One region of the Metabacillus hrfriensis genome, then DNA from elsewhere that is predicted to be linked to it. Evidence: riboswitches for the same ligand, from Rfam matches in the RefSeq annotation. Region 1 holds a riboswitch; each other region holds the start of a gene.
The links. A riboswitch is a leader RNA that binds a small molecule or an ion and turns the genes downstream of it on or off. The one in region 1 is predicted to bind S-adenosylmethionine.
Positions count from the first base shown of each region.

Region 2: linked by a shared signal. The riboswitch ahead of QLQ22_RS21820 (O-acetylhomoserine aminocarboxypropyltransferase/cysteine synthase family protein) and the one ahead of QLQ22_RS01280 (LLM class flavin-dependent oxidoreductase) in region 1 are both predicted to bind S-adenosylmethionine.
Region 3: linked by a shared signal. The riboswitch ahead of mtnW (2,3-diketo-5-methylthiopentyl-1-phosphate enolase) and the one ahead of QLQ22_RS01280 (LLM class flavin-dependent oxidoreductase) in region 1 are both predicted to bind S-adenosylmethionine.
Region 4: linked by a shared signal. The riboswitch ahead of QLQ22_RS15505 (MetQ/NlpA family ABC transporter substrate-binding protein) and the one ahead of QLQ22_RS01280 (LLM class flavin-dependent oxidoreductase) in region 1 are both predicted to bind S-adenosylmethionine.

Region 1 covers NZ_CP126116.1:225,175-230,811, reverse strand. Annotated here, with positions in the region: gene QLQ22_RS01290 (D-alanine--D-alanine ligase) at 1-285, opposite strand, end outside; gene QLQ22_RS01285 (thioredoxin family protein) at 1,908-2,228, shown strand; SAM riboswitch class I at 2,287-2,391, shown strand; gene QLQ22_RS01280 (LLM class flavin-dependent oxidoreductase) at 2,470-3,534, shown strand; gene QLQ22_RS01275 (class I SAM-dependent methyltransferase) at 3,529-4,299, opposite strand; gene uptA (undecaprenyl phosphate transporter UptA) at 4,515-5,114, opposite strand; gene ytvI (sporulation integral membrane protein YtvI) at 5,177-5,637, opposite strand, start outside.
Region 2 covers NZ_CP126116.1:4,387,852-4,393,488, forward strand. Annotated here, with positions in the region: gene QLQ22_RS21815 (methionine ABC transporter ATP-binding protein) at 1-20, opposite strand, end outside; SAM riboswitch class I at 190-301, opposite strand; gene QLQ22_RS21820 (O-acetylhomoserine aminocarboxypropyltransferase/cysteine synthase family protein) at 406-1,728, opposite strand; SAM riboswitch class I at 1,799-1,908, opposite strand; gene QLQ22_RS21825 (SCP2 sterol-binding domain-containing protein) at 1,985-2,308, opposite strand; gene QLQ22_RS21830 (thioredoxin family protein) at 2,470-2,778, opposite strand; gene QLQ22_RS21835 (toprim domain-containing protein) at 2,804-3,151, opposite strand; gene QLQ22_RS21840 (YusG family protein) at 3,268-3,513, opposite strand; gene gcvH (glycine cleavage system protein GcvH) at 3,567-3,950, opposite strand; gene QLQ22_RS21850 (arsenate reductase family protein) at 4,012-4,371, opposite strand; gene QLQ22_RS21855 (acyl-CoA dehydrogenase FadE) at 4,525-5,637, opposite strand, start outside.
Region 3 covers NZ_CP126116.1:1,824,345-1,829,981, reverse strand. Annotated here, with positions in the region: gene QLQ22_RS09035 (1,2-dihydroxy-3-keto-5-methylthiopentene dioxygenase) at 2-535, opposite strand; gene QLQ22_RS09030 (methylthioribulose 1-phosphate dehydratase) at 553-1,191, opposite strand; gene QLQ22_RS09025 (2-hydroxy-3-keto-5-methylthiopentenyl-1-phosphate phosphatase) at 1,188-1,850, opposite strand; gene mtnW (2,3-diketo-5-methylthiopentyl-1-phosphate enolase) at 1,847-3,085, opposite strand; SAM riboswitch class I at 3,306-3,415, opposite strand; gene QLQ22_RS09015 (pyridoxal phosphate-dependent aminotransferase) at 3,497-4,669, opposite strand; gene QLQ22_RS09010 (carbon-nitrogen family hydrolase) at 4,771-5,559, shown strand.
Region 4 covers NZ_CP126116.1:3,152,399-3,158,035, forward strand. Annotated here, with positions in the region: gene QLQ22_RS15490 (LLM class flavin-dependent oxidoreductase) at 1-317, opposite strand, end outside; gene QLQ22_RS15495 (LLM class flavin-dependent oxidoreductase) at 314-1,351, opposite strand; gene QLQ22_RS15505 (MetQ/NlpA family ABC transporter substrate-binding protein) at 1,838-2,680, opposite strand; SAM riboswitch class I at 2,809-2,917, opposite strand; gene mngB (mannosylglycerate hydrolase) at 3,418-5,637, opposite strand, start outside.

The sequences.
Region 1 (5,637 bases):
ATCGATTTGCTCATGCTCATTGTCCGTCTTTGAAGGAAAGAGATCCTGATTCAAAGCAACCGGCGATACAGCTGTGCCGCCTTCTTTAAACTGAAGAGCAGCAACGTTTGCAGCAGGCTCCTGCAATTTTGCACCGCGGATCCATTCACCTTTATCTGAAATGTAGATTGGATGTATATCAAATTTGTTTGTATCTAAAGCTTTTATTACAGCAAGTGCGGTCTGCAATGAAACCTGATGCTCTGCTGACTTGCCGCCGTATAATAATCCGACTTTAATTTTCATGTGGATATCCCCCTAAAGAAAGTTCATCTCTTCTATATTATCATTTTCAAATCAAATTGTTATAGCCATCATGCAATTCTTTATAACATTCGAGTGACACGCCTTTTTCCGTCCGCTTTTGATTATCCTATTTTAGCTATTTGTGCTGTTATTGGTGACTCTGGTTTTTGAGCTTGTTATGAGGCTTCATTCAGGTTCTATGATTACCCAACTTCGGCTTTTCTGCTGTTTTGGAGACTCATACTGGCTCTTTGATTCCTCTAAATTCGATTTCCAGCTTTTTTGAGGACTCATACTGGTTCTTTGATTCCTCTAAAAAGTTTTTACACACGTTTTGGAGACTCATACTGGCTCTTTGATTCCTCTAAATCGGATTTCCAGCTTTTTTGAGGACTCATACTGGTTCTTTGATTCCTCAAAAAAGACTTTACACACGTTTTGGAGACTCATACCAGCCCTTTGATTCCTCTAATCCGATTTCCAGCTCTTTTGAGGACTCATACTGGTTCTTTGATTCCTCTACAATGACTTTACACACGTTTTGGAGACTCATACAGGCCCTTTGATTCCTCTAAATCCGATTTCCAGCTCTTTTGAGGACTCAAACATGATCTTTGTTTCCCCTAATTCGGCTTTCCAACTGTTTTGGAGACTCATACCAGCCCTTTGATTCCTCTAAATCCGATTTCCAGCTCTTTTGAGGACTCATACTGGTTCTTTGATTCCTCTAAAATGACTTTACACACGTTTTGGAGACTCATACCAGCCCTTTGATTCCTCTAAATCGGATTTCCAGCTCTTTTGAGGACTCAAACACGATCTTTGTTTCCCCTAATTCGGCTTTCCAACTGTTTTGGAGACTTATACAGGCTCTTTGATTCCTCTAAATCCGATTTCCAGCTCTTTTGAGGACTCATACTGGTTCTTTGATTCCACTAAATCGGATTTCCAGCTCTTTTGAGGACTCAAACACGATCTTTGTTTCCCCTAATTCGGCTTTCCAACTGTTTTGGAGACTTATACAGGCTCTTTGATTCCTCTAAATCCGATTTCCAGCTCTTTTGAGGACTCATACTGGTTCTTTGATTCCACTAAATCGGATTTCCAGCTCTTTTGAGGACTCAAACATGATCTTTGTTTCCCCTAATTCGGCTTTCCAACTGTTTTGGAGACTCATACCAGCCCTTTGATTCCTCTAAATCCGATTTCCAGCTCTTTTGAGGACTCATACACGATCTTTATTTCCCCTAATTCGGCTTTCCAACTGTTTTGGAGACTCATACAGGCCCTTTGATTCCTCTAAATCGGATTTCCAGCTCTTTTGAGGACTCATACACGATCTTTGTTTGCCCTAATTCGGCTTTCCAACTGTTTTGGAGACTCATACTGGCTCTTTAATTCCTCTAAAATCGCTCTCGACCTGTTTCCAGGATCCACCCAGGTTTTTTTGTACATCCTAACAGAGGCATTCGCTATCTGCCAAAACTCCATATCATCCTTTTTATCCAGCACTGCGCATTCAGTGACCAGAGCTCTTTACAAAGTTTATTTTGGCCTGCATAAGCAATTCGTGAATGCAAAATCCTCATTATGTATTAAAATAAAAGCAAGGAGGCATGATCATGAAGCAAATTACATCCAAAGAACAGTTTCAAGAGTTAATTACCCAAGATCAAGAGGTGCTGATCAAATTTTTCGCAGACTGGTGCCCTGACTGTACAAGAATGAATATGTTTATTGATGAAATCATTGGGGCTTATTCTAAATATGATTGGTACGAAATCAATAAGGATGAGTTCCCTGAACTTGCAGAAACTTATCAGGTAATGGGCATCCCAAGCATTCTGATCTTCAAAAACGGTGAAAAACTCGGGCATCTTCACAGCGCTAATGCAAAATCACCAGAGCAAGTAACTGAATTCCTGCAAGAAAAGCTCGGCTGAATTTTTAGAATTGACAGATTAAACAATTTTATTTATGATACAACTAATTTCATATGCTTTCTTATCAAGAGAGGTGGAGGGACATGGCCCTTTGAAGCCTCGGCAACGGATCTATACAGAAACCGTGCCAATTCCAGCAAACGTTATGTTTGACAGATGAGATGGAACTGAAAACAGCAGATTCTGCCTCTCTTCTTACACAAGAGAGGCTTTTTTATGCGGAGAGAGGAGTGTTTTATTGATGAAATACGGATTTTGGCTGCCGATCTTCGGCGGATGGCTCCGGAATGTGGAAAATGAGAATATGCCCCCGACCTACGCATATGCAAAAGAGGTCATTCAAAAGGCGGAAAAATGGGGTTATGATACAACCTTGATTGCCGAGCTTTACTTAAATGATATTAAAGGACCTGAGCACGATTCCCTCGAAGCATGGACCACAGCAGCCGCACTTGCAGCCGTGACAGATAAGATTGAAATCATGACCGCAGTAAGACCCGGTTTTCATAATCCCGCGGTTACAGCAAAAATGGCAGCAAACATCGATCACATCAGCAATGGCAGATTCACCTTAAACGTCGTATCGGCCTGGTGGGAAGAAGAAGCGCGGCAATATGGCGGAATTTTTACTGAGCATGATGCAAGATATGACCGGACAGAAGAATTCATCCAAGTATTAAAAGGGCTGTGGGAAAAAGAAACCTTCACCTATCAAGGCAATTTCTATCAGTTCAGCCAAACACATCTCCATCCAAAGCCTGTACAAAAGCCGAATCCGATTCTTTATGCAGGCGGCGAAAGCCCCCGCGGAAAAGAAACCATTGCGAGGCATTGTGATGCCTATGTAATGCACGGCGGAACGGTTGATGAAATCAGAAGCAAGATTGATGAGATGAAGAAGTTAAGAGCATCTGCTGAAGGCAAACCGTTTCAATCCTTTGGAATGGCTGCTTACATTGTGTGCAGAGATACGGATGATGAGGTTCAGGCGGAGCTTGCAAGAATCACGGATATTAAGGAATCTTCAGCTTATGCGGGATATAAAGATTTCACAACAAAATCCCAGCTTGAACAAAAGCTCGAGCTTTATGATTACTCTGTCTCCAATCGAGGATTGCGACCGAATCTAATCGGAACGCCTGAGCAGATTGCAGAAAAGATTATTCAGTATGAAGATGCCGGGCTCGACTTGCTTCTGCTGCAATTCTCTCCGCAGCTCGAGGAAATGGAACGATTCTCAACAGAAGTGATGCCGCTTGTGGAAGAAAAAAGAAAAGCGAAACTAGAAAGCACATACTCTTCATGAGTATGTGCCTTCTGGTCTTCTTGCTTCAAACGTAATGGTTTGCTCCGCGTGCACGGGCTCTTTTCCATATGTATAATCGGCTGATATCACAATGTCAATAAACCCAAGCCGCTCTAAAACCAATTTAAATTCACGTACACCGTACCATCTCATCGCAAACCTCTGCAGTTCAGTGTCTATCAGCTTGCCTTCCTGCCACTTTTCATATTTCAAATAGCTTACCGAATACTGCTCAAGGTAATTCACTTCCACCCGCTTTGATTCCATTGTAATAACATTCTGTTCGGGTGTAACCCAAGTTTTCGTCTTGACCTCATTTAGAGCTGTATCAGGCTGAAGATACAAATCAAGAATCAGCCGGCCGCCTGCAGCCAGATGATCGTAAAAGTTCTTAAGCGTCAAAATGGATTGCTTTCTGTCTTCAATCAGCAAAAAAGTCCCCGCTGGAATGATAATCGCCTCAAAGGTGCGGGGGAGTTTCATTTCGCTCATCCCCATTTTCTGCAGGACTGGAGACAGCCCCCTCTCCTCGCAGCGCTTTCTGCATGACTCGAGCATATCTTGCGATTGATCGATTCCTTCTATTTTCAGCCCATCCTGAAGAAAAGGAATATAGATTCTTCCTGATCCGGCACCCGGCTCTAAAATACGTCCTTTTACATCCTTGAGACGCTCACGGTAATATTCGATGTCTCCAAAAGAATGGCCGACCGGCTTGTCGATATCATAAACTTCCGTTGCAAGTTTGCTGTAGCTGCTGAACATGTAACCAGCCTCCCGGGTAGAATTATGTTATTATTTATAGCCTTAATCCTGTGACTCATACATAAGAAATGCGGAATCGCCCGTTTAGCTCAGGCAGACAGAAAAGTCCGGGTTTTTGCCGGATTTGTTCAGGCCGAGCGAGTTTGGCAATGGAGCTTGACATCAATGCAGAAAATTACTGCCTTATCTCATCCTATCAAACGTTTGTTTAACTCTTAAATCCTTTTTGTGCGCGGATCATTGCGCTTTACAAGATAGTAGCCGATACCTGCAAGCGCCATAATAATGACAATCGGAATAATATATGGCTCAGCAGCATATTTAATCTCGGTCCAATTCGTGCCTAGCTGAATTCCCAAATACAAAAAGAAAATGGTCCATGGAATCATGGCAGCAACAGTATAAATCGTAAATCTCCATAACGGCATCTTTCCGATCCCGGCAGGAATGGAAATGGCATGTCTCACAACCGGAATGAATCTTGCTGTAAAAATAACCCCGGCACCATATTTTTCAAACCAGGCCTCTGATAGATCCAAATGATGTTTATTAATAAATAAAAACTTCCCGAACTTTTCAAGAAAGGGTCTTCCGCCATAATACCCCATCCAATAAAGGAAAACTTGTGCAAGCGTTCCTCCTATCACTCCGGCAACAACCGCTCCCGCAAACTTAATTTGTCCAAGAGAGATTAAATAGCCGCCATAACCCAGAACAATTTCACTTGGAATAACCTCAACCATTAATCCCAGAGCAATTCCGTAATAGCCTAAATCAGCCAGAACCTCTAAAAGTGAATAAATGAATTCCTTCATATTCGCTCCCCTGCTTTGTATTTTCTATAAAGAAAACATCATGATCCCTCATGTACTCTGGATTAGAATTTAAAGTCCGTTCGGATCATACGGGCTTTACGAAGTGTGTCAAAGACAATGACAAGCGCCGGTCCTGCGAATAAACCGATAAATCCAAGAAGTTTAAACCCTATGAACAAGCTGATCAGCGCCGCTAAAGGTGTAATGCCCATACTGCTTGAAAAGATTTTAGGTTCAATGACCCTTCTGACCACAGTGATGACCAAAAAGAGAATCACCAGCCCAATTGATAAAGCTTGGTCATTTTGAAAAAATGCGTAGATCGCCCATGGAACGAGAAAAGATCCTGTTCCAAGTATCGGCAGAATATCCACAATGACTATCAAAAGAGACAAGACCACTGTGTAGGGAACTCCCAGGATGGAAAGACCTGCAAACGCCATCACAAAAGTCAGAGCACTTAAAAAAATCTGCGCTTTTACAAAACCAATACCCGCTTTATTTAATTCTTCCAGGACAAGGG
Region 2 (5,637 bases), 900 kb from region 1:
ACATCTTTTAACGTAATCATGAATTCACCTTCTTCCAAAATTCCACTCACTATCATTTTGCACGAATTACGTCAGGTTCATTTTTTTTATTAAGAAAAGCGGAACCACTTGTTCCCCTTAAACTTTTAAGAAAACAAAAATGCCTTTCTGCATAAATGAGCAGAAAGGCATATCTATAGAAGAACCTTTCTCTCATCTTTCAAAACTGAATAACAGCTTTGAGTGAATTGGCACCTTTTCAATAAAATTGACGGTTGCCGGGCTTCGCAGGGCACTTTCCCTCCACCTCTCTGGATAAGAGACTTACAATTTATTTAATTAGTTTACGTTTAAATTCAGTGAGTTAGTAGTACGAGTGTGATTTTATCATGTGCCAAAAGACCGTGTCAACCAAAAAGTTTTTTATTAATTCGAAAAGACGGATGATTCAATTAATGATTTCACACCCGTTGCTTGTTCAATTGCCTGTTCAAGATCCTCCAGAAGGTCATCTATATGTTCAATCCCAACAGACAATCGAATTAAGTCTTCAGTTACTCCTGATTTTTTCAGGCCTTCTGCATCCAGCTGCTGATGTGTAGTGCTGGCAGGATGAATGATCAGGCTTTTGGCATCTCCGACATTTGCTGCATGCGACCATAGGTTAACAGAATTAATCACCTTTGCGCCTGCTGCACGGCCGCCATCAATGCCGAACACTACAACCGCGCCTGCCCCTTTAGCTAAATATTTATCTGCCAGGGCCTTGTCAGGGTGCTGTTCATCTTCAGGGTACAGCACCCATTTAACTGCAGGATGCTCATTTAAATACTCAACCACTTTTCTCGTATTAAAAATATGCTCTTTCATTCTTACATGAAGTGTTTCCACTCCAAGAGCAAATTGAAATGCATTAAAAGGACTGATAGCAGGCCCTAAATCCCTGAGGAGCTGAACGCGGGCTTTTACAATAAAGGCTGCCTCCGGCAATGCTTCTGCATATACAAGATTGTGATAGCTTGGATCTGGAGTAGTAAAGCCCGGAAACTTATCGCTGTTCCAATCAAACTTCCCTCCGTCTACGATAATTCCTCCGAGGGTCGTGCCGTTTCCAAGCAGCCATTTGGTGGCCGAATGAATGACAATATCTGCTCCGTGTTCGATTGGCCTGCATAAATAAGGAGTTGCAAAAGTGTTATCAATAATTAATGGGATACCTGCTTCATGAGCAATTTTTGACACTGCCTCTAAATCAAGAACCTGCAGACTTGGATTGCCAATCGTTTCTGCAAAAATGGCCTTTGTTTTAGGTGTGATGGCATCCCTGAAATTCTCAGGATCATCCGCATTTACAAACTTAGTCTGTATCCCGTACTTAGGCAAAGTGGTTTGAAAGAGATTGTAGGTCCCCCCGTATAGGCTTGAGGCAGAGACAATCTCATCCCCTGTTCCGGCAATATTTAATATGGAAAGCGTTATCGCAGCCATGCCGCTTGCCACAGCAAGACTTCCTACTCCCCCTTCTAGCTGGGCAACTCTTTCTTCGAAAACCGTTGAGGTAGGATTATGTATCCGGGTATAAATGTAACCCTGCTCTTTTAAAGCAAATAAATCCGATGCATGCTCCGTATCATTAAAAACATAGGCGTTAGACTGATAAATTGGCACAGCCCGTGCTCCTGTTGCAGGATCCTTCTGCAAACCCCCATGTACATTTAACGTCTCAAGCCGATACTTATTTTGTCCCATATTCCCATCTCCTTTTTCATTTTTCCATATAAAAAACCCCTTCAAAGAAGAGGCGGAATCACCATAACTCTTCTTATCTTCCAGAGCATTCTACCCTGCTCTGATGGAATTGGCACCGTGTTGCAATAACCGGTTGCCGGGCTTCACAGGGCCAAGTCCCTCCACCTCTCTTGATAAGATTAAACTTATTGAATCTAAATGAATTGTAACACCGCTTCATTTACACAGTCAATTAATAGTTTGAATTTTTAGATTATTATTTAGACAAGTGAATAATGGATTCAAGCCTTAGTACATTGCGAAATGATCCTTTTACTTCAATCGCTCCTAGCTTTGAGAGCTGAAGAAGTCTGATTGGTGAGTGAAAACAGTCAAGAAGATGATTTTCATCACCTGAAACCAGTACATGTGCTGAAAGATTGTCATTGTCGCTGCTTAAACAACAAGCCCCCTTTTTTAAAACAAGCAGGATGGGTTTTTGTTTTGAACTGGTTATCCGTATTCTTAATTCTTCGTTTGGAAGCAGCGGCTGAATAAAATAAGACGCATTCATTTTTTCTACAAACGAAAATAAGTCCATTTCTTTTTTTCTCCCCATTTCTTTCCTATCAGATCATAACGTATTAATTCGTTTTAATACGACTCATCACCTTTATGAAAAGTTCGACACTTTATTGGACTTGGAGAGACAAAATAATCGTTTTTTCTATTTCCCAAGAAATATGTCAAATGCCGCCCTGCTCAGGCGGCATATTCTTTCAATATTTGATAAATATATTCAACAGAATGAAAGGCATATTTCTTGTGGGTAACCGCTCCATTTTCAAATATAAGCAAGCAGGGAACACTTTCAATTCCCCACTCTTCCGCTTGCTTAGGCAGGAAATTTAAGTTTGCCGTATGAATCGCTAAAGCTGGGAGCAGCTCTTCAACAACAGACAGCATTTTTTTTGCAAGCTGACACGTTCCGCAAAATGGAGTGTATAGATAAAGGATGCCAAATTCTTTTTCAGCAAACATATCTAATTGTTCTTCTTTTATTTCAATCATTGCTTTTCATGAGACTCCCTTTATTTTATAAGTATTTCGCCTGAACATCGATATTTGCACTTAAAAGCACAGCAGCAACATGCTGATCAGGTGCAGTCGCAACTTCACGGTACATTCTATCTATAAATATATGAGCAGCTTCGGGCAGTTCCCGCTTGAATTGTTTTCTGAGGCGATCCCCTGATTCATCAGAATCTACAAGCACATATACGTCTCTATAAAACAGAGCATCAATCATTTCATCTAATCGAGTAAGGCTTATTGTTCCATTTGTACAGATAATTTCTACAGGTTCATTGACAACATTAAGAACCTTTCGTTTGTCAGATGTTCCTTCAACTATTATGACCTTTTCAACCTCAATTGCAGACATCGCCATCACCTATTCAGTTAAAGTATGTGTTATCTTATAACCTATTCGAATTGCATGAGGTTGTTTCTTAAAATAATTGAACAAAAATGGCAGTGGAACATTCCACTGCCATTCGATTAGCACCAGCCGTTTTCTTCGTCACAATCTACATACTTTTCATCTTGTTTTGATAAAACGTCTGCATCCTGGAAAAAGGAATGGTTTTCTTCTTCATATCCATTTTTCAATGAAACCTGATTTCCATTTTGACCAAAAGACATTGTGCCAATTTGCTCTTTTTCAAAAAACAAGTTCATTTGACCTTCTGAAAAGCGTCCTGTTACCCGGTCTGTAATATCTAAGCGCTTCTTTTCAAATGACATCCTGGAACACCCTCCTTTTTATAGCTTAGGGTGTCCTGAGTTGATGCCCTTTATCAGTCTTCATTTGTCATTTCTACATATTGTTCAGCAGTCATTAAGCTGTCAACATCACTTACATTGCTTGGCTCGATAACAATCATCCATGCTTTTTCGTATGGAGATTCGTTTACAAATTCTGGGCTGTCATCAAGATCCTCATTGATTTCAACAACTTTTCCGCTGATTGGCGCATAAAGCTCTGAAACCGTTTTTACTGATTCAACGCTTCCGAAAGGCTCGTCTGCTTTAATTTCATCTCCAACTTCAGGAAGCTCAACAAATACAATATCCCCAAGTTCTGATTGAGCAAAATCAGTAATGCCGATACGTACTTTTTCGCCTTCAACTTTAACCCATTCGTGCTCTTCAGAATAGCGAAGTTCTTTTGGTGTGTTCATTTTTATTACCTCCAAGTTTTATCTTGTTTATTTGTAAAAAGACTGAAGTTAAAGTCTTCTACTACTTTGCCCATGCTGCTTCGAATTGATCTTCATTAAAGCCGACGGTAACTTTCTTGCCGTCTGTTGTTAATGGCCGTTTGATAAGCATGCCGTCTGATGCCAGAATCTCAAGCAGTTCTTCATCAGATAAAGAAGCAACCTTCTCTTTCATGCCTAATTCGCGGTATTTTTGACCGCTGGTATTGAAAAACTTTTTTACTTCTAACCCGCTGTTATCAAGCATCTTTTTTAATTCTTCTTTTGTCGGTGGATTTTCGACAATATGTACATCTTCTACCTGCAAATTGTGATCTTCAAACCACTTTTTTGCTTTTCGGCATGTACCGCATTTTGGATACCAATAAAACGTAAGAGCCACTCTTCTCACCACCTGCAACCGTAATTGAACAAGATTATTTTACCACAATCAATTGGACAATCATAATCCCAAGTTTCTATTGTGTAAAAATCAGTTTCCTAAAAGAAATAAGACCTTTTCCATTACGGAAAAGGTCCATTTCTTACACTTTGCTTAAGCGCGGTAACCATTTTCTTCAATTAGTGCAGCTGCAATTTCACGTTTTTTGGCAATCACGTTGATCGGAGTGTGACGAGTGAATTTTCTGAGTGCCGAAATCATCATGCGAAGTGTATCGCCCTGTTCAATCGCAACTAATGATTCCTTCGCGTGTGCTTCAATCTCATTAAATGCTTCCTGGCAGTACACTTGAGTATAAAGGAGCTTTTGAGCGCTCTTTGCTTCTCCAGCTTTGCTGATTGCTTTTTCAGTACGCAGAATCGCTGATTCCATAGCATAAATGCTGCTTACGATATCTGCAATGTTCACTAATACCTCTTGTTCCTTCTGCAATGCCTGGCCGTACTTTTGTGCAGCAAGTCCAGCAATCATCAAGCCGATTTTTTTAGCATTTTTCAATAAATGTTTTTCTTGTTCCAGAACGCCTTCACCAACTTCTTCAGGCATGAGCATCATTAATTCTTCCTGCAGAGCCTGAGCCTTTTGCAGCAATGGCAATTCACCTTTCATTGCTTTGCGCAAATATGTTCCAGGCACTAATAGGCGGTTAATTTCATTTGTCCCTTCGAAAATGCGGTTTATACGGGAATCACGGTACGCTCTTTCCACTTCGTACTCTGCCATAAAACCATATCCGCCATGGATTTGAACGCCTTCATCTACTACATAATCAAGCGTCTCAGATCCTAATACTTTATTTAATGAACATTCAATTGCATATTCAGCAATGGATGCAGCAACTTCTTTGCCGTCTTTCACTTCTTCAGGCGACAGACGGCTCATGCGGTCTTCAAACAACCCTACAGTACGGTATACAGAACTCTCCATTGCATAGGTTTTAGAAGCCATGTTAGCCAGTTTTTCCTGAATCAGCGAGAAGCTGCTGATTGGCGTTTTAAATTGCTGGCGCTGATTTGCATATTGAACAGAGACATCGATAATGCGTTTTGATCCGCCGATTGTTCCCACAGCTAATTTATATCTTCCGATGTTAAGGATGTTGAATGCGATAACATGGCCTTTTCCAAGGTCTCCTAATAGATTTTCCTTTGGAACCAATGCATCCTCAAGAATAAGAGTTCTAGTTGAAGAGCCTTTGATTCCCAT
Region 3 (5,637 bases), 1.6 Mb from region 1:
ATTATGCCTGCTGCTCTTCTTTTTCGTAAATTGGCACCCAGCCTTCAGATGTAACGAAAATGCGGACTGCGACAACTTTGCGGTCCTCCTGAAGAGTAAAGTAGTGGCGTATGTTTGGCGGTACGGAGATTAAGTCGCCGGGGTTGAGTTCAACATCAAAAAATGAGCCGTCTTTTCCCTGTATGATGAATATGCCGTGGCCGCTGACGATGAAGCGTACTTCGTCATCTGTGTGATGATGCTCCTGCTGAAAATTTTTCAATAGTTGATCAAGATTCGGCGTGCTCTCAGATAAAGAGATGACATCCTGTGCCTTGTAGCCGCGACGCTCTGAGATGTCTGCGATTTCATCCTTGAATACTTGCAGAATTTCCTCTTTTTGCTCATCAGCAAGACTGTAATTCTCTCTTAAAGCTTCCGGCAGCTTCTCGATATCCCAGTGCTCATAAATGACTTCTTGAGACTCAAGAAAGGCAGCTACCGCCTTTTGATCAGCGATTCTTTCATTTGTTTCCTGTAATCGTATCGTTGCCATTATAATTCCTCCTATTGTTAAGCTCTTAATGTGAGCGATTTAGCTTGTTTTAAAGATAGGACTTTTAAATGATAGGAAAATAGAAATTCACATGCTTCCAGCACTTTTTTGGCTTCGAAAGCATCCTTGCCCCAAACGGTAATGCCATGATTGCGGATCAAAACAGCACCGGAGTTTCCGTTCACATACTTGCCAAAGTCAGCTGCGAGATCCGGTATATGAGCCGCATTTTCAATAATCGGAATATGCCACTCTGCATCTTCTTCCCAAAGACCAAATGCTTTAATGATTTCCTGTCCTTTAAACGTAACGCCGCCGTCATCGCCGTAGAGCTCAGAGATGACATTGTTGTCAACAGTATGGACGTGGAGGCTGCAGCCTGCGTTCGTACGATTATAGATTTCAACATGAAGCAGGGTTTCAGCAGAAGGCTTCAGCTTTGTTTCTTCAAGGGCAGCTCCATTCTGATCGACCAATAGGAAATCTTCATCCGTTTCAATCCGTTTATCCTTACCGCTTGAAGTCACTAAAAACGAGAGCGGCTCTGTTTTTACCTTAATCGCGAGGTTTCCGCTTGTACCTGGAAACCAGTCCCTCTCAGCAAGCTCGCGTTTAACCGCTGCAAGCTCGCGCAAGCGTTGATTTAAAAGACTCATGATACCGCCTCCTGCTTTTTCTTAAGTCTATCTATCACATCAAAGAACGTAGTAAATTCCTGATGCGGAAGGTCTAAAGACTGGCATTTTCCCAGAAGAAAATCTCTTGCAAACACAAAGTCTGCAAGTTTTGCAGCCTCTAAATCCGTAACTGAATCACCAATGACAATGACTTCCTGATCAGGAGCAGCAAGCTTCCTGATTAAACTCGGCTTGCAGCAGCCACAGTCATTGCTGCACTGATCATCACATGAGTTTGGCCATAAGATTTCAATTGCCTGACCGCTGAAATCACCTGCATTGCAGTAAACACGGTCCCTGTCAACCAAGCCATTCAACAATGGGTGAACAAAAAAATCAATGCCTCCGCTTACGATATACAGAGGGATTTCTTCCTCCTCCGTATATTGAACAAATTCACGGAATCCATCGCGAAGCTGAGCCGTAAAAAGCAAGTATTGAATAATATCATATTTCAGCTCTGATGGAATCAGCCGAAACATCTTCTCTACTCCTGCCCGGACAGAAATCCGCTGTCTTAATACATCATCCTTTAAAGCATTCCATTCTGGCGGTGCAAACTTCTTCATGATGGCAATAATGTTGTCATTGTTTGTTATTGTTCCGTCGAAATCACAGATGATAATCGGCTTGCTCATTTGCTCACTTCCACCTGCCCCCAAAGATCCAGCGCGATTCTCAAATCCGCATTTTCATTTGCTTTTTCAGTCAAGGAGATGCCTTGTAATGCCGCATCGATCGCTGCACGGAAAGCTTTTCCGCCTGCAGCAGCGCCGTTTGGATGTCCGTGGACACCTCCGCCTGCGTTAATCACGCTATCTAACCCGAAATCCTGGATTAAGATAGGGACGAGTCCTGGATGAATCCCTGCTGAAGGCACAGGGAATGTTTCCTTCAGGAGCACGTTTTCTTTACAAGCTGCACCTATGGAAAGGGCCGCTTCCCGCTCAAGCGCAACACTTCCATAAGGGGATGGAAACAGAGAAAAATCGGCTCCGCTGTATCTCAGCAATTTTCCGAGTAAAAGAGAATGCGAGATTCCATATAGTGAGGATGATGCCAATGCACCGCTGACAGCTGGATGAGCCATAAGCGGAATGTTGATGTCTTTGTCCTCTGCCAGGCTTTGAAGCACGTCAAGGCCGTAGGCAAAAACATTAAGCAATAGGGCATCTGCTCCAAGCTCTGCCGCACGCTTTGCTTTTTCTTTTAAATCATACGTTTTGCCTGATAAATGAACCGCGTACATCGCCTTATGACCGGTCTCCTCATAAACCTTGTTTAACACTTCTTTTCCGGCAGTAATCCGCTGGTCAAAAGGTGTCAGCGGATTTTCAAAAAGAATTTCATCGTCTTTCACCAAATCAACCCCGCCAAGCACCTGATCTTTAAGCTGATTCTTTAAAAAAGCGAGATCACGTCCGATGACACCTTTAAAAATACTCATAAGCAAAGGTCTGTCATATACACCAAGTTTTTCACGGATGCCGCTGATGCCGAATTTAGGACCTTGAAACTCAGCAAGAATATCTTCTGAAAAATCCAGGTCCTGAAGCTTTACTTCGCCGTCAAGAGACAGTTTTCCAAACACAGTCGCAAGAATCGCCGGCAAATCATGGCTGAAATTTACGCCAGGGTAAAAAATTTTAACGATGCCTTTTTTAACGCGTTTGTTTAAAAAAGCTGAAACCTTATCATCAGCCTCAAATTCTTCTACAGAGATGACCTTCCCTTTGTGCTGCTTCAATTGTATCTGAGTCAGTTCCGGAAGATCCGTCCAGGACCCAACGGTTAACCCAAGGGCAATCCCTTCTGCTTTTTTTTCTAAGTTTTTTTCATCATGGATGAGATAGGTTGCTGTAATGCCGCTCATGTTTGTACCGCCTTCCATAACAGTTTTAGAAATGCGCAAGCGCCAGTTTAGCTCAGGCATGGCAAAACCAGCAGAAAAGTCCGGTTTTGACTTTTTTGTTCTGGCCGAGGAGCTGGACGACTCAGTTTGCCATCAATGCGCAAAATTTTATACATTCTAAATAAATAAAAAAGGCCCCTTTCCGCTAATCGAAAAGAGACCTTATCTGACTTGGCTAAGATCCTTATCTATCAGCGAAATGCTGCAAGATTTAGCACCGTGCTTAAACCTTGGTTTAAGTCGGTTGCCGGGCTTCATCGGGCTAGTCCCTCCACCTGCTCTTGATAAGAATGGCTTATTTATTTTATGTTCTGAATAACCTGAAATTAATTTGGATTATAACATTTTTTCAAAAGACTGTCAACCGCCATTTTAAAATAAATTCAAAGATTTTATCCGTGCTGCTGCTTCTCTCAGTCTTTCTTCTGAGGTTAAAAGTCCTGCCCTTACATAGCCTTCTCCGAATTTCCCAAAACCGACACCCGGCGCCACACAGACATGTGCATGAAGGAGGAGATATTCGGCAAAGGATTCTGACGTATAGCCTTCCGGAACAGGCAGCCAGGCAAAAAACGACCCTGGCGGCGCTTCAACCTGCCAGCCAATTTCGTTAAGAGCAGTTATGAATGCATGGCGTCTGCTTTCATACCGCTCCACCAATTCATCCACACAGCTCTGTGATTCAAGCAGGGCAGCTGCAGCAGCTTCTTGGACAGCACTGAACACACTGACAAACATGTGATCCTGCAGCAGATTAATCGCTTCAATGACACTTTCATTGCCAATCGCAAAGCCAATCCTCCAGCCCGCCATATTATACGTCTTCGAGAGTGTATAGATTTCTATCCCAGTTTCTTTCGCTCCTTCAACTTCCAAAAAGCTGACAGGTTTTTTTCCGTCGAACCCAATGGCGCCATAGGCAAAATCATGAATCACACAAATTTCATTTTCTTTTGCAAACGCGACTGTTTCTTCAAAGAATTCTTTTGAGGCAACAGCACCGGTCGGATTGTTCGGGTAATTCAGAAACATTAGCTTTGCCTGTTTCTTCGCTTCTTCAGAAAGTTGCCCATAATCCGGCAAAAACTGATTATCTTTTACCAGCGGCATAAATTCCATCCTGGCCCGGGCAAGCTCTACCCCAGACCAATAGTCAGGATATCCGGGATCCGGCACGAGAACTAAATCATCCGGGTCCAGTAAACATTGCGGAATTTCAACAAGCCCCGCTTTTCCGCCAAACAAAATGGCCACTTCTTTGTCAGCATTAAGTGTTACACCATACTCCCGCTTGTAAAATTCCGCAATTGCTTCTTTAAGAAATTTCTGTCCGCGGAACGGGGAATATTTGTGATAGTCCGGATTTTCCGCTGCCTCCTGAAGAGCCTTAACAATGTGGGGCGGTGTCGGCTGATCAGGATTCCCCTGTCCAAGATTAATAACGTCATGTCCCGCTTCGATACTTGCATTCACTCTTGCTACGAGACTTGCAAAAAACTGCTTTGGAAGCTTATTTAATAACTGTGATTGATTGAAGTTTTTCATGTTTTACACCTTCTCAAAAAATTCTTGAAATTCTAGTGAAAAATCATATATTGTTAGAGTCAGCTTGTAAAGAAAAATTTTCGAGGCGGAGATGAAGATTGATGAATCCAAAAGTGGCATGCCTGCAAATAGACCTTGTTTTTGGTGACCCTGAAGCAAATATTGAAACGGTAAAAAAAGAAATAGAAAAAATAGCAGCATCTGAAAAACCTGACGTAATTGTTCTGCCTGAACTGTGGACAACAGGCTATGATCTTACTAGGCTCGACGAGATCGCAGACCCAAACGGCAGCAAAACAATCGCTCTGGTCAGCAGTCTGGCTAAAACATATGAAGTTAATATTGTGGCAGGTTCTGTTGCGAAAAAAACAGAGGCAGGCGTCACGAACACAATGTATGTTTTTAATCGCCAAGGCGAGCTTAACCATGAATACAGCAAGCTGCATCTTTTCAAACTGATGGATGAGCACCTTTATCTAAACGGCGGAACCGAAAAAGGCCTGTTTCAGCTTGACGGTCTGCAAAGTGCCGGAGTGATTTGCTATGACATTCGATTCCCTGAATGGATCCGCGTTCATACAGCACAAGGAGCAGAAATCCTTTACGTTGTGGCAGAATGGCCGCTCCCAAGACTGCATCACTGGAGATCCATGCTGATCAGCCGTGCAATTGAAAATCAATGTTTTGTTGTAGCCTGCAACCGCTCAGGCAGTGATCCGAATAATGAATTCGCCGGTCACTCGATGATAATCGATCCGTGGGGAGAAATTTTAGCTGAAGCCGGGACAGAGCAAACCTCGCTTACGGCAGTCCTTCAGATGGAGAAAGTTAAAGAAATCAGGAAACAAATTCCTATTTTCAAAGACAGACTTCCTGATTTTTACTCTTAAAAAAAGTATTGACAGTTTTTCGTCATACCTGTTAACATTCAGAACAAGTGATAAATTCCAAATTGTGCGAATACATTT
Region 4 (5,637 bases), 2.1 Mb from region 1:
GCTACGGTATATGGTTCGCTGTATGAAGTGGAAAGTGTTCCTACTAAACCTATACGCGAAGTAACAGAAGCAAGACTTGAAAGAATGGTGATTGGTTCAAAACGATTCAAAAAGTGAGGCAGAGATTTTTCATTTATAAACAGTCCATCTGCAATAAATATTAGATCAAACTTTGCATCTTCTGCTTTTACCGCCATTTCTTTATAAAACTGGAAATTCACACTGGCATCTGCAGTTGCATTTGGGTGCCTCCAAGAAGACATGTTGCCTCCTGCACCGTGTAATAGGGCGCCTAGTTTTAATTGTTTTATCGTCATTCAGTTCCCACCTTTGTCAAAAATTTATCTGAATCCACATCTCCTTCTGTAAAAGCTTCACCTAAAAGTGAAAAACTTTTTTGTTTAGCCTCAACATCCACTAGAGGGGTTGAAACAATGATTTCATTTATCCCCAGACTGTTTTGCAATTCTAAAACCTGTCTTCTTACCGTTGCTTTTGAACCGTATATAATTGCGGCAACTTGTTCTTCTATGGAGTAAGATTCACCAGCCTGTTCTGCAAATTTTTCTGCTTGTTCAATGCTTTTAACCGTTACATGTCGTCCGCTTTCCAGATTTACTCTTATCAATTTACTCTCACCCCTGAGATTTTCTGCTTCACGATCCGTATCCGCAACTATGATAGATAACGCTAAATGAAAGTCTTGATTGTTACCTCCCCCATTAAGGTAGGCTTGCAGTGATTTTTTCAGTTCATTTGGATCACCGTTAATAAATTGTGCATAAACGAATGAAATGTTCAATACTGCTGCTAACTTCGCACTATTCTCACTGGCTCCCAGGAGAAAAAGATGCGCTGGTTCAGGAGGAATAGGATAAGCTTTCACACCGTATAGCTCGTGTTTCTCATGTAAGCTGTTATGCATGAGACTTTTTAAATCACTTAATTTCTCTTGAATGCTTTGACCACCTTTCAAAAGATTTTGCTGAAGCGCTCTTGTGGAAAGGGGCAGGCCGCCCGGAGCTTTTCCTATTCCCAAATCCACTCTTCCTGGAGCTAAAGATGACAAAACGTTGAAGATTTCAGCGACTTTATATGGACTGTAATGTTGAAGCATAACTCCGCCAGAACCTATTCGAATCTGTTTGGTTTTTGCCAGAAGGTAGGAAATGAGAGCTTCTGGCGCAGAGCCAGCTAATTCCTCTGAATTATGATGCTCAGATACCCAAAAACGGTGATAACCCCATTTCTCTGCAAGTATTGCCAGATCCACTGTTTGTTTTAACGCATCTGCTGCTGTATCATTTTCTCCAATCGGACTTTGATCAAGAATGCTCAATTTTATTGACACACTTTCTTCCCCCCTTGTTTATTTCTTTTCCTCACAGCCCTATTTAATGTGCCTCTAGAAGTCCAGTCAGCAAAAGAAGCTGCAAAAAAGGCCCCCCAGATAAGAATGCATATCTTATCTGGGGCGCCTCCGGTTGACCAGTGGGCAATTCTTTATTCTTTCAATTCTTTAAATTATGAAATTTTAGATCCATTGAAAGAATATTATTCTTATTTTTCCGATAAATCAAGTTGGTTTTATAAAAATATTTTCGGACTATACAAAGGTCTACTAATCAAGATAAAAAGTCAGCTGTTTCCTGTTCTTCCTTGTTCTGCGTTTTTTCACGCAAACTGATTTTCCGGAAATTCCAGACCTAAGCTCTCTCGAAGAGTGACACCTTCATACTCCGATCGAAATAAACCCCTTTCTTGAAGAATAGGAACAGCTAATTCTATAAAGTAATCAGTTGTCTATAGTCCATCGATAAAGAGTCTTTATTAATTATTAATTATTTATGATTTCTTCAACCGGTTTTTTTACTGGGATTTTGGTTCCGCCAAATTCCTTCTTTATGAATTCCTGAACTTCTTTCGAATGATATATACTGCTTAATTTTTTAAAATTTTCATTTTTTTCGTTTTCTTTTTGAGTAACAAGAATATTAATATTTGCCTGTGTATCTTGATTGACCTCTTCATGGTAAATAGAATCTTTAATAGAATTCAATCCAGCATCAAGAGCAATGCTGTTTCCAATTAAGGAGGCATCTACATCGGGAAGAGACCGCGCTGTAGATGATCCGTCTACTGGAACAAATTTAATATTTTTCGGGTTTTCTACAATATCTTGAATCGTTCCAAATGAATCAAAATCATCCTTTAACGTAATGACACCTGCATTTCGCAATACGCGTAGAGCTCGAGCTGTATTTGCCGGATCATTAGGAATGGCTATTCCAGCATTTTCCGGAATTTCTTCAAGTGACTTCAAGCGTTTAGAATAAATACCCATTGGTTCTAAATAAGTTGTTGCTATTGCGGCTAAATCTGCATTTTTACTTTTCACATAATCTTGAAAATATGATAGTGATTGAAAAGCATTTACATCAAGGATTCCGTCATTTGTAGCCTCATTAATTTGCAGGCCGTCATTAAATTCTTTTACTTCAATCTCAATTCCGGCTTCTTTGGCTGCTTTTGATTTTGAAATAAAGTTCCATACTTGAGCATCTGATCCAGATGAACCTACGACAATTTTGTTGTTTTCAGATGCATTTGAGTTTATGTTGCATCCTGATAAAATAATGAATATGATTCCGGCTAGAAGTGTAATCGATAATTTTTTCATTTTTGTTTTCTCCCTTTTTCATTTTTTTTAAATCCTTAATATTGCGAGTTCTCACCGCCCATCAAAAATTGCGTAAAATAAAAACCCTTTCTAAAATAAGAAAGAGTTTCGGATTAAACGAATATCTCATCTTATCTTTCAAGCACTTTCATGCTTGCTGGAATTAGCACAGTACTTTTATATAAGCCTGTTGCCGAGGTTTCATAGGGCCATTCCCTCCACCTCTCTAAATAAGAATATATGTTTTTTTCATCCATTAATGGATTCATCACTCCTTAATTAATCATGTTAAATGAACGAAAGGCTTCCATCTCAAGTTCTCAGGGTACTTGAGTGAAAGCCTCTGGTTATCCAGTGAGCGCTGTAATTGAAAAATTTGTTAATATTAAATTAATACAATAAATCATATGTGTCAAGTCGGAATTAAAAATAATAATTACTTTCTATACTGCATTGATTAAATCAATTATGCCTAATACACATTGTAATTACTGTTTATTTCTTGTATTAAGGGCATAAAAATTTATTCCTAATAACATTGCAATTCTTATCTCCTCCCAAAATTCTCTCTTTGAAAAATAGGAAAAAGAAAAATTGGTTTATTCATATTTACTCACATCAAGGTTGATTTAACTTTCTATTTGTTAATAAAAAAGACACCCCTATTTTTTGCTGCGTTGAAGGTAACTTCACGTGCAAATAGAAGAGTGTCTTTTTGAAAAACTATCAAACTGCTTTTAAAAAAGAATCGTTTTCACTTGATTTGTTTTAATTTTCGATTGTACTTTATTTTCTTCCACCTCTATAACTTCAGAACATTTTTCATTAAGATTTGCCGTATATGCTTGTTGAATAGAACGGTTTATTTTAAATGAAACGACCTTTTCTTCGTCGGTTGGATTATAGAAACGCAATACGAATTGATCATCCTTTTCGGCTTTCTTCAAAGTACTTAAAACAGAATCCTGATGTACTTCTTTTATAAAGCTGAAAGAGGCCGGCGTTTTAACATCCGCTGTATTAAGTTTCATTGCATTAAATGGAATTTTGTTATAGAGATCAATTGGTGTTAAGTACTCTTTAGCCATCCGTGCAGCATTAGCTTTTAATGCAGATTGCTGATGTGTAACAATCGCAAACTCTAACGTTAGTTTTCCAAGCATTTGTGAGTCTGGAGTAGGTAATTTAATTCCAGAAGGACGGCCCGGCCTTCTGAGCAGTTCTTCCTTACCCAGCACTCCTACACCTCTGAACAAGGTTATAGCAATTGTGTCGTATGCTTCACCGACAATCTCATACTCTCTTGTACTATTTGTTAGTACACTCACACCATATGCTTCATTGGATAGACTAACAAAACTTAACATTGGATAAATGGAATCTGGACGTTCATCCCATTCTTCCTGCTCCCAAATATCCATTGCACTATCGTAAACATCACGTTTCAAACAACCAAATTGGTTATCAGATACAGAAAATGCTGAAGCAATTCCCGTTGGAATTAACGCTCTTAAACGATGATCTTTAGCGTGATTATCTATCTCAAGCTTGATTTCAATAATTGGCTTGTGATTTGGAATGGTGAGTTTAATATGCACATCTGCAGAGCTATCTAAAATATGATCTTTTCTCTTATTTAGATCTTCTGGAATTGCAAGGGTATAACGAATATCTATAGTAGCCTCATACTGCCCCTGTTTAATTTCAACGTCCGCCTTTACGTTGTTACTATAGATTAGCGTTTCATCTCTTAATGGAGAAAAGTCATATTCATCTCCATCATCCCCTCCATCTTCAAGTAACAGAACATCGTTGAAGGTCTTGTTTAACTTCTTATCAAAAATATTCAACGAACCATTTGAATTTACGCTGATTTCGTAGAAATCTGTTGTAACTTCACTTTTTGGAGAAATTGAATTTTTCATTTCCCCATCATTTTCAACTATAAAATAGGTTTTATAGCCTAATGCAGGAAATTGGTCTTTTAATTGAACGGTATATTTAATAAAGGGATCATAGTTTCCGTAATGAACGATTTGACGGTCAATTAACCCAGGATCAATAACAACGCTGTCTATTACTTCAAACTCAATTTCCTTTGACATTTCATCAATTAACTTAAAGGACTTTAATTTTGTAGTAACTTCTGTTGTAATGACTTCCTCCCGATCATAGGGAAGTAAGTTAAAAGCAGAAAGACGATCATAATTCCATTCTGTATCTACTGAATCAACAATTTTTCTCTTATAGAAGCTGATAAGTTGATCGACTTTTTCTTCTGCAAGAAAAAATCGGTTAACAATTTCTTGATGGACTTTATCTGAGCAGCAGCATCCTATACTGTCATGCGCATGATTTTTCATAATTTCTTTCCAAATAAGTTCTATTAGACCGTGATGATATTCAAAACCTAGGCTGTACGCAAGAGTTGCAAGTGGTTCTAATATGTTTGTGAGCTTATTTTCAATTCTTGCATTGGCAGCTTTAATATCCATGCGTGTGGAATAAATACTTCGGTGAACGCGTGAATACTTTCCATCTATAAATTCACCCTGCAGTGTAGGAAGTTCCTCATTTTTTTCTAATTCACCAAAGATGTTTTCATATTTGCTCAAGAAAAACTCGCGGTCTGGGTACATTGCCTGCAGTTTATCCATAACAGTAAAGATATTTTTTTGAATAGGCATTTGATCATGACCATTTGGCAAAATGATATTCTCTGTCGTAGCACCGTGATCTAACACCTTAAAATACTTATCAATACGTTCTTGAAGCTTTTGTTCATCCTCCGGCAAATACTTTCCAATCGCGTATCCTAGAGGAAATAATTGTACCAGAACTTTAGAACCTTCATCTGTTTCCCAATAGAATTCCGTTTTGTCTGTGCCGTGACGTTCAGTAGCCCCTCGCCAAAAAATCGAATACTTAATATCAAAACCATTTAAAATTTGCGGCAT